3 regions of the Paenibacillus sp. FSL R7-0204 genome follow, and region 3 is predicted to be linked to each of the others. Evidence: a T-box and tRNA genes for the amino acid it is inferred to sense, from the RefSeq annotation. Region 3 holds a T-box; the other regions hold tRNA genes.
What was found. A T-box is a leader RNA that pairs with one kind of tRNA and senses whether it is charged. The one in region 3 lies ahead of MKX42_RS05255 (glutamine--tRNA ligase/YqeY domain fusion protein), so its partner is inferred to be a tRNA-Gln.
Positions count from the first base shown of each region.

Region 1: it encodes a tRNA-Gln, which carries the amino acid that the T-box ahead of MKX42_RS05255 (glutamine--tRNA ligase/YqeY domain fusion protein) is inferred to sense. The anticodon was not compared.
Region 2: it encodes a tRNA-Gln, which carries the amino acid that the T-box ahead of MKX42_RS05255 (glutamine--tRNA ligase/YqeY domain fusion protein) is inferred to sense. The anticodon was not compared.

Region 1 is NZ_JBBOCA010000001.1:1,299,914-1,303,162, forward strand. It holds rRNA gene MKX42_RS05835 (23S ribosomal RNA) at 1-517, shown strand, start outside; tRNA gene MKX42_RS05840 (tRNA-Asn) at 579-654, shown strand; tRNA gene MKX42_RS05845 (tRNA-Ser) at 658-747, shown strand; tRNA gene MKX42_RS05850 (tRNA-Glu) at 897-968, shown strand; tRNA gene MKX42_RS05855 (tRNA-Val) at 974-1,049, shown strand; tRNA gene MKX42_RS05860 (tRNA-Met) at 1,082-1,155, shown strand; tRNA gene MKX42_RS05865 (tRNA-Asp) at 1,231-1,308, shown strand; tRNA gene MKX42_RS05870 (tRNA-Phe) at 1,330-1,405, shown strand; tRNA gene MKX42_RS05875 (tRNA-Thr) at 1,421-1,496, shown strand; tRNA gene MKX42_RS05880 (tRNA-Tyr) at 1,502-1,587, shown strand; tRNA gene MKX42_RS05885 (tRNA-Trp) at 1,594-1,667, shown strand; tRNA gene MKX42_RS05890 (tRNA-His) at 1,695-1,770, shown strand; tRNA gene MKX42_RS05895 (tRNA-His) at 1,820-1,895, shown strand; tRNA gene MKX42_RS05900 (tRNA-Gln) at 1,916-1,990, shown strand; tRNA gene MKX42_RS05905 (tRNA-Gly) at 1,997-2,071, shown strand; tRNA gene MKX42_RS05910 (tRNA-Cys) at 2,080-2,153, shown strand; tRNA gene MKX42_RS05915 (tRNA-Leu) at 2,183-2,261, shown strand; gene MKX42_RS05920 (monooxygenase) at 2,511-3,249, opposite strand, start outside.
Region 2 is NZ_JBBOCA010000001.1:6,896,512-6,899,760, reverse strand. It holds rRNA gene MKX42_RS29840 (23S ribosomal RNA) at 1-290, shown strand, start outside; rRNA gene rrf (5S ribosomal RNA) at 369-485, shown strand; tRNA gene MKX42_RS29830 (tRNA-Asn) at 537-612, shown strand; tRNA gene MKX42_RS29825 (tRNA-Ser) at 616-705, shown strand; tRNA gene MKX42_RS29820 (tRNA-Glu) at 855-929, shown strand; tRNA gene MKX42_RS29815 (tRNA-Val) at 1,046-1,121, shown strand; tRNA gene MKX42_RS29810 (tRNA-Met) at 1,154-1,227, shown strand; tRNA gene MKX42_RS29805 (tRNA-Asp) at 1,303-1,380, shown strand; tRNA gene MKX42_RS29800 (tRNA-Gln) at 1,476-1,550, shown strand; tRNA gene MKX42_RS29795 (tRNA-Lys) at 1,577-1,652, shown strand; tRNA gene MKX42_RS29790 (tRNA-Leu) at 1,669-1,752, shown strand; tRNA gene MKX42_RS29785 (tRNA-Gly) at 1,760-1,834, shown strand; tRNA gene MKX42_RS29780 (tRNA-Arg) at 1,845-1,921, shown strand; tRNA gene MKX42_RS29775 (tRNA-Pro) at 1,954-2,027, shown strand; tRNA gene MKX42_RS29770 (tRNA-Gly) at 2,045-2,115, shown strand; gene MKX42_RS29765 (helix-turn-helix transcriptional regulator) at 2,843-3,249, shown strand, end outside.
Region 3 is NZ_JBBOCA010000001.1:1,154,587-1,157,835, reverse strand. It holds gene MKX42_RS05255 (glutamine--tRNA ligase/YqeY domain fusion protein) at 63-1,766, opposite strand; T-box leader at 1,848-2,111, opposite strand; gene MKX42_RS05250 (tetratricopeptide repeat protein) at 2,183-3,249, opposite strand, start outside.

The sequences.
Region 1 (3,249 bases), 150 kb from region 3:
GAAAGTCGGACTTAGTGATCCGGTGGTACCGCATGGAAGGGCCATCGCTCAACGGATAAAAGCTACCCTGGGGATAACAGGCTTATCTCCCCCAAGAGTCCACATCGACGGGGAGGTTTGGCACCTCGATGTCGGCTCATCGCATCCTGGGGCTGAAGTAGGTCCCAAGGGTTGGGCTGTTCGCCCATTAAAGCGGTACGCGAGCTGGGTTCAGAACGTCGTGAGACAGTTCGGTCCCTATCTGTCGTGGGCGCAGGAAATTTGAGAGGAGCTGTCCTTAGTACGAGAGGACCGGGATGGACGTACCGCTGGTGCATCAGTTGTTCCGCCAGGAGCATGGCTGAGTAGCTACGTACGGACGGGATAAGCGCTGAAAGCATCTAAGCGTGAAGCCCCCCTCAAGATGAGATTTCCCAATTAGTAAGACCCCTTGAAGACGACGAGGTAGATAGGTTGGAGGTGGAAGTGCAGCAATGCATGGAGCTGACCAATACTAATCGGTCGAGGGCTTATCCAAACTCTACAACGCAGATTCGTTTCGGATTCAGTTTTCAGGCGATCAAGCCTGGCATGTATATTCCCTGATAGCTCAGTTGGTAGAGCACTCGACTGTTAATCGAGTTGTCACAGGTTCGAGTCCTGTTCGGGGAGCCATATGGAGAGGTGTCCGAGTTTGGCCGAAGGAGCACGATTGGAAATCGTGTAGGCGCCACAAGCGTCTCGAGGGTTCGAATCCCTCTCTCTCCGTAGCATTACTTCTCTGCAAAGGGATGAGAACCCTCAGTGGTTCGTTGGAGCATAGGCTTCGTTAGCACTGCTTCGCAATCTCGTAACGAAGTGAAGAGTATCCCTCTCTCTCCGTAGCATTACTTCTCACTGAAGTTTTTACACAGCATGGCTCGTTGGTCAAGGGGTTAAGACACCTCCCTTTCACGGAGGTAACATGGGTTCGAATCCCATACGAGTCATATATGGAGGCTTAGCTCAGCTGGGAGAGCATCTGCCTTACAAGCAGAGGGTCGGGGGTTCGAACCCCTCAGCCTCCACCATCTATCTTAACCGAATAGATTTTGTACAATGACGCGGGGTGGAGCAGCCCGGTAGCTCGTCGGGCTCATAACCCGAAGGCCGCAGGTTCAAATCCTGCCCCCGCAATTTATCCCCACAAAGTGAAGAGATGCTCTGTAGCATATTCCGAATACTTTCCGGGGACCCCAAAGTGCCAAACATGGAACCGTGGTGTAGTTGGCCTAACATGCCTGCCTGTCACGCAGGAGATCGCGGGTTCGAATCCCGTCGGTTCCGCCATTTTTACCAAAACATTTATATGGCTCGGTAGCTCAGTCGGTAGAGCAAAGGACTGAAAATCCTTGTGTCGGGGGTTCGATTCCCTCCCGCGCCACCATATACAACTTAATATGCCGGTGTAGCTCAATTGGTAGAGCAACTGACTTGTAATCAGTAGGTTGGGGGTTCAAGTCCTCTCGCCGGCACCATCCGTGGAGGCTTAGCGAAGTGGCCAAACGCATCAGACTGTAAATCTGCTCACGTACGTGTTCGGTGGTTCGAATCCATCAGCCTCCACCATTTTTTAGGGGCATAGTTTAAAGGTAGAACAACGGTCTCCAAAACCGTTGGTGTGGGTTCAATTCCTGCTGCCCCTGCCAAGTAATTTCATATAAAAGAATCATATGGCGACCGTGGCGAAGGGGTTAACGCACCGGATTGTGGTTCCGGCATTCGTGGGTTCGAGACCCATCGGTCGCCCCATTTTCTTTTATAAGAATTACATAGGAATACAACTTAAAAGCTTCACATGGCGACCGTGGCGAAGGGGTTAACGCACCGGATTGTGGTTCCGGCATTCGTGGGTTCGAGACCCATCGGTCGCCCCATTTTCTTTTAAAAAATATATTGGGGATTAGCCAAGCGGTAAGGCAACGGACTTTGACTCCGTCATTCATAGGTTCGATTCCTATATCCCCAGCCATTATATGCGGACGTGGCTCAGCGGTAGAGCATCGCCTTGCCAAGGCGAGGGTCGCGGGTTCGATTCCCGTCGTCCGCTCCATTTCATGTGGTGCCATAGCCAAGTGGTAAGGCAAAGCTCTGCAAAAGCTTTATCCCCAGTTCAAATCTGGGTGGCACCTCCATTATTTTTCTGGAAATTATATATGTATACGCCGGCGTGGCGGAATGGCAGACGCGCTCGACTCAAAATCGAGTGGGAAACCGTGGAGGTTCGAGTCCTCTCGCCGGTATAATTTTAGTAAGAACAGCCCATTAGATGAAAAGTCTAATGGGCTGTTCTTATTTTTCCGAATCATTTCCGCTACCGCAAAAATTCCTCCAGTCGCCAGTTCCGCCGGCCGGTCAAGGATAACGAGCGCCACCGGGAGTTCCTTGGCTTCGACCCTAGCAAGACAACACTGCGTGATTTTAGTTTATCCAGACGCCCCCAAATACAAGTTCACCCAATGGGAAGGCAGTTACACACCCCAAACGAATTACTACACGGTAATGTCTCCACACCAGCGAATGATTCCTTCTTTTATGATTTGAATTGGATTGGGATCGGATAGAGAAATCGCCCAGGCAATATGTCCATCCGGCCGAATAAGCGCCGTGTGGACGTCGTTCCAATCCGCATCAGCCTCAGCTAAAGAGGCATGTACAACTTGAAGGTTGCTATACGTTTCCCATTGACCGCTATTCTGTTCATTAGAATGGAAATGCAACAGAAGAAAAGTACCTTTGTGCAGGAGTGGATAGGAGTTAATTAATTGCCCGTCTTTCAGCTTTAAGCTTAGATCTTTGAAACGTTTCCCGTTTAAAGGATGGGAACGCGCTTCAGCGCCGGGTGCATAATGTACGTCCAGGGCGGAAATTTGTGCAGCGATTTGATAATTAGCCTCCGGTATTTGAATCAGATTAGCCAGCATGCTTCGCAGTTCCGTGATGAGAGGCGTCACGTCCAGAAGCAGGGTTTGGACCTCGGTATTCCGGAGCAAGGCCGTATTCCATGGAAAACGTTCGGCATGATAACTGTCTAATAGCCAGTCTGGAGCCCAGCCTTTGATTGCTCCTGCAAGCTTCCAGCCTAGGTTCATCGCTTCTTGTAAGCCGACGTTCATTCCCTGTCCACCAGCGGGAAAATGAATATGCGCCGAATCTCCCGCCAAGAACAATCGACCATTCCGATAGCGTCCCGCTTGCCGTGTAGCATTTCCAAATCGGGACATCCATTTC
Region 2 (3,249 bases), 5.7 Mb from region 3:
AGTTCGGTCCCTATCTGTCGTGGGCGCAGGAAATTTGAGAGGAGCTGTCCTTAGTACGAGAGGACCGGGATGGACGTACCGCTGGTGCATCAGTTGTTCCGCCAGGAGCATGGCTGAGTAGCTACGTACGGACGGGATAAGCGCTGAAAGCATCTAAGCGTGAAGCCCCCCTCAAGATGAGATTTCCCAATTAGTAAGACCCCTTGAAGACGACGAGGTAGATAGGTTGGAGGTGGAAGTGCAGCAATGCATGGAGCTGACCAATACTAATCGGTCGAGGGCTTATCCAAAAGTTTTAACACGCAGATTCGTTTCGGATTCAGTTTTCAGGAATCAAATTCCTGAAGCATTTACGCTGTAAATGCCCGTTTGGTGGCGATAGCGGAGGGGTTCCACACGTACCCATCCCGAACACGACCGTTAAGCCCTCCAGCGCCGATGGTACTTGGACCGAAGGGTCCTGGGAGAGTAGGACGCCGCCAAGCGGACCATCCACACACACTGTGGTATTTTTTTTGCCCTAATTGATTACATATTCCCTGATAGCTCAGTTGGTAGAGCACTCGACTGTTAATCGAGTTGTCACAGGTTCGAGTCCTGTTCGGGGAGCCATATGGAGAGGTGTCCGAGTTTGGCCGAAGGAGCACGATTGGAAATCGTGTAGGCGCCACAAGCGTCTCGAGGGTTCGAATCCCTCTCTCTCCGTAGCATTACTTCTCTGCAAAGGGATGAGAACCCTCAGTGGTTCGTTGGAGCATAGGCTTCGTTAGCACTGCTTCGCAATCTCGTAACGAAGTGAAGAGTATCCCTCTCTCTCCGTAGCATTACTTCTCACTGAAGTTTTTACACAGCATGGCTCGTTGGTCAAGGGGTTAAGACACCTCCCTTTCACGGAGGTAACATGGGTTCGAATCCCATACGAGTCACCAATTTCTTCTCTGAATGATGGGATGAGAAATCCCTGGGTTCGTTGAAGCATAGGCATCGTAAGGAATGCTCCGCAATCTCGTAACGGAGTGAAGAGTATCCCATACGAGTCATATATGGAGGCTTAGCTCAGCTGGGAGAGCATCTGCCTTACAAGCAGAGGGTCGGGGGTTCGAACCCCTCAGCCTCCACCATCTATCTTAACCGAATAGATTTTGTACAATGACGCGGGGTGGAGCAGCCCGGTAGCTCGTCGGGCTCATAACCCGAAGGCCGCAGGTTCAAATCCTGCCCCCGCAATTTATCCCCACAAAGTGAAGAGATGCTCTGTAGCATATTCCGAATACTTTCCGGGGACCCCAAAGTGCCAAACATGGAACCGTGGTGTAGTTGGCCTAACATGCCTGCCTGTCACGCAGGAGATCGCGGGTTCGAATCCCGTCGGTTCCGCCATTTTAATTGGTATTAAGACATGAGGGATTGAGCATCCTATATCTCGAAGTATAGAGTATCCATCCGATTCCGTAGTATTTTGCTAATTATAATATTGGGGATTAGCCAAGCGGTAAGGCAACGGACTTTGACTCCGTCATTCATAGGTTCGATTCCTATATCCCCAGCCATCTATTTTCGATTGTTTCTCTTATGAGAGCCATTAGCTCAGTTGGTAGAGCACCTGACTTTTAATCAGGGTGTCGAAGGTTCGAGTCCTTCATGGCTCACCATTTTCTTGTAACGTGTGCGCGTGTGGCGGAATGGCAGACGCACCAGACTTAGGATCTGGCGTTTCACGACGTGGGGGTTCAAGTCCCTTCACGCGCACCATGTTTTTGCGGACGTGGCTCAGCGGTAGAGCATCGCCTTGCCAAGGCGAGGGTCGCGGGTTCGATTCCCGTCGTCCGCTCCATATAGATTTTGCGCCCTTAGCTCAGCTGGATAGAGCGTTTGACTACGAATCAAAAGGCCGGGAGTTCGAATCTCTCAGGGCGCGCCATTATTACTTCACTGATTTAACTTTTGTATTAACGGGATGTAGCTCAGCTTGGTAGAGCACCTGGTTTGGGACCAGGGGGTCGCATGTTCAAATCGTGTCATCCCGATACTTCATTTCACCTATGCGGGTGTAGTTCAATGGTAGAACTTCAGCCTTCCAAGCTGATAGCGTGGGTTCGATTCCCATCACCCGCTTATATCTGTATCGCATGAGTCCGTCAGCCCTATGGGGAAGGCGGACTTTTTTTGCTATTTGGAAATGTATGCGGAAATCCGAATACAATCGATGCTGCTGCGATAAAGTATTGGCCCATGCTTCGCAACCCGTAACATTGTTAAGAAATCCTGCAAGAAATGCAGCAATGCTGCCCAATAGAAGCGACCGATGCTGAAATCCTGCAAGAAATGCAACAAAGCCCGCGCTAATTTGCTCTAATCACCGGAATTCCTGCAAATGATGCAACAATATAGTGTAGCCCGTAACATTGTTAAGAAATCTTGCAAGATGTGCAACAATGCGGCTCAATGCAAACAGTCGGTGAGAGAAAATACTTATTATTGAAAAATATAGGATGTGTAAGCACCGCCATTAAAGTAAGAAACACTTCAGAACGTGTGCGAAACACCGAACACAATAGAATTCAGAGTATCAATGAGCCAGGGTGCTAAGGGCTGCAGCTGTCAAATGGCCGCCAGAAGGCAGAGAGATGGAGAGAAGGCAGGTTGATGGAGAAAAGTGAGCTTCGTGTAAGAGTGGTATAGAGGCACCAGTATCATTCACCCGCCAGGGTGATTTTGTTGTAAGGGCCGGGATGTTGCAATAGTATGGGAGGGCGTTATGTTTCTATAGAACTGATATAGTATAACTATTGGACTATTGGATCATAGGCAACACTTACTTGGAAACTGAGGAGCATTTGTTATGACAGACAAAGTAATACGGATTTTCAGAATCATTAACGCCATTCAGTCGAACCCGGGGATTACCGCAGCAGACTTGGCTTTTAGGTGCGAGGTGAATATTAGAACGATCTACAGGGATCTTGAGGTGATCAGCCACTTTGCACCGGTTACGAATGAAGGAAGAGGTACGGGCTACCGGTTCATGGGCAAATTCTTTTTATATCCGCTGGATTTCTCGGAGCAGGAGTCGCTGGCATTCTCACTGCTGCCTTCTGTGCTGAATCCGGATAGAATTCCGCCGGGTTTTCATTCTGCGTATGACAAGGTGATGGGGACTCATCTGAAGGAGAAATCGCGGCAGAATGGCCTGCTGGAGAATATCGCGGATATTATTCAAATGGGTACCCCGGCCTACCGCAAGGAGAG
Region 3 (3,249 bases):
AGCTTTTAAGAAAATTGCCTTGGCGTAGCCAGTCCGTACAGCGTTCCTAGAATGTGTATATATTACACTTCCCCGGATGTGGCCGCGTTGCCCTTCCAGGTGTCCTTAAGCGGGACGATTCGGTTGAACACCAGCTTCTGAGCTGTGCTATACCTGCTGTCGATGCAGAAATAGCCGTGACGCAGGAACTGGTAGGTGTCCCCGGGCTGAGGGTTACCCGCAAGCGGCTCCAGCAGGCAATCCGTGAGCAGAGTTACGGAACTCGGGTTGATGTATTCCTCCCAGCTCTCGCCCTCCTCCTTCGGCCCGCTGTTATCCGTCAGCAGCTGTTCATACAGGTATACATCACTTTTCAGCGCATGTGCAGCGGAGACCCATTGCACGGTCCCCTTCACCTTCCGGCCGCTTAATGCACCGCCGCTCTTGGTCTCCGGGTCGTAGGTGCACCGCAGTTCGAGGACGGCCCCCGTCTGCGCATCCTTAATGACCTCATGGCAGCGGATAATATAACCGCCCTTAAGCCGCACCTCGCCGCCTGGAACCAGTCTGCGGAAGCCCTTCACAGGCACCTCCATGAAATCGGCCCGCTCGATGTAGAGCGTGCCGGAGAACGGTACTTCTCTTGAACCCAGCTCGGCATTCTCTGGGTTGTTAGGGATCGGAAGCAGCTCAGAGGCCCCTTCAGCGTAATTGGTAAGCACGACCTTCAGCGGGTCCAGTACCGCCATGACCGCCGGCACCTTCGCCTTCAGGTCCTGTCTCAGGCAATGCTCCAGCAGCGAGAAATCCACCATGGCCGTATTCCGGACCATCCCGATCTCCCGGACAAAATCCCTGATGCTCTCCGGCGTGAATCCCCTTCTGCGCAGCCCGCTGAGCGTAGGCAGCCGCGGATCATCCCAGCCGTCCACATAATTCCCGGCAACCAGCTCCCGGAGATACCGCTTGCTGGTGACCACTCCCGTCAGGTTCACCCGGCCGAATTCCCTTTGCCTCGGGGCTTCAGGGATCTCCAGCTCCCGCAGCACCCACTCATACAGCGGCCGGTGATCCTTGAACTCGATCGAGCAGAGCGAATGCGTCACCCCTTCCAGCGCATCCTGAATCGGATGGGCGAAATCATACATCGGGTAGATGCACCAGGCAACGCCCGTGCGGTAATGCGCGGCATGAATAATCCGGTACAGCACCGGATCTCGCAGATTCATGTTCGGCGAGGCCATGTCGATCTTGGCCCGCAGCACTTTAGCGCCATTCGGATAGCTCCCCGCACGCATCTCCCGGAACAGCCGCAGATTCTCCTCCGGCGTTCGGCTGCGGTAAGGACTGTCCTTCCCCGGCCCGGTTAAGGTCCCCCGGTAAGCCGTTACCTCTGCTGCCGTCATATCACAGACATAGGCTTTCCCCTTCAGAATGAGCGTCTCTGCCCTGCGGTAGATCTCCTCCGAATAATCGGAGCCGTAGTAGATGTGCTCCCCTGGACTGCAGCCCAGCCATTCAAGGTCACGGATGATTGCCTCCGCATATTCCTTATCCTCTTTGAGCGGGTTGGTATCATCGAAGCGCAGATGGAAGCGGCCGCCGTATTTACGGGCAATTTCCACGTTTGTATGGATGGCAAAAGCACTCCCGATATGCAGATAGCCATTGGGCTCCGGTGGAAACCGGGTGCAGATCTCCCTGCTGAAGACTCCCGCCTCCACATCTTCTCTAATCAGCCTATCCATATAATTCTCCGGCAGAGCCGGTCCATTATTGTCCGTCATTCCAATCTCCTCCTGTTTATGGGTAGCATGCCGCCTTCGCTGGATACAACAAAAAAGAACCTCACCTCCAAGACCGTAAGTCTTGGGGACGAAATTCTCGCGGTACCACCCCAGGTTTATTAATATGTCACCATATTAATCTCATCAAGTACGGCGCTGCCATCACGCAGGGCTTATACTCTAGCTCTGTAACAGGAGCTCCTGTCGTACCATCCCCGGCTGCTGCCTGGTTCCGGTAAGCCGCTCAGAGGCTTGTTTCCATTCAGTCTTCCCTGCTCCTTCACACCAGCCGGAGCTCTCTGTGAGGGAAGAACCCGAATGTACTCTTCTCGTCATCGCGTTTGCTTTATTGGATACAGAATAACAAAACACACACCGGGTGTAAAGGGCCGTACCGGACTGCCTGGGGCAGCCGCCTACGCCTCTGCCGGGTCCTGGCTGAGCGCCGCCAGCAGCTCCAATGCTTCCTCATGCTCCGGCTCGATCAGCAGGGATCTGCGCGTATAATCCAGCGCTGCCTCATCATCCTCCTGCTCATAGCTGCAGATCGCCAGGCAGTACAGCACGGTAATTACAGGCTCTTCCGTACTTGACGCAAGCGAATGCTCCAGGAAGCGGCGGGATTCCCCGTACTGCTCCATCTCGAACAGCAGCAGGCCGCAGTCCAGCGCCAAATCATACTTTTGCGGCATCGGGTAGAAGCCCCGCCACATCCGGTCGATCCCCCGCTGAAGGTCCAGCAGCTCCTCGTCGCTGGCATCCGGCAGCAGCGCAGAGATCCGTTCGGCGCTCTGAATGAACAGCTCCGCGTCATAGCCCCCCAGCCGCCAGAAGGCCAGAATCTGCTGCATGCCGATGGTGTCGTAATTCTTGTCGATCCATACCTTCAGGCTGAAGAAATCATCCGGCCCGAACCGCTCGACAAACCGCCGGTAGGCCAGCCGGGTATGTGGATGCAGCATCGGCTCCTCCAGCATCAGGATACAGCCCACATTAAGATTTTTATAATGATGCTGCGTGAATTGGGATTGTGCACCCTTCCGTTCAAAATAATGCACCAGCGCATGATAATTCGCCGTAAGCGAGATGCTTCCGTGATGAATCAGCTTTGGCGGCTCGGCGAACTCCCAGTTCTCCAGCCGGTGGTCTCCCTTATCGGCAGTGAGCAGCAGGAAGCTTCCCCGGGAGAGTGCCCCCAGACGCTCCATGCAGGACAGGGCCGCCTCCGGGAACAGCACATGTGAATCCTCCAGCTTGTCCAGATAGAACGAGATCACTTCATGATAAGGATACGAGGGGTCCTCATAGCCCGCTGCACGCTTGTAATGGTATTCCGGCACCAGATCACGGAGCACCTCGGACGGCCCCATCGTAGCGGACTCCTCAGGATATTTCAGCGAGACCTCACATTCATAGATCTTGCCTTCATCCATATAGAGCAGCTCCTGCGGGATACTGTCGAAGAAGTAGTTGGCGATCACCA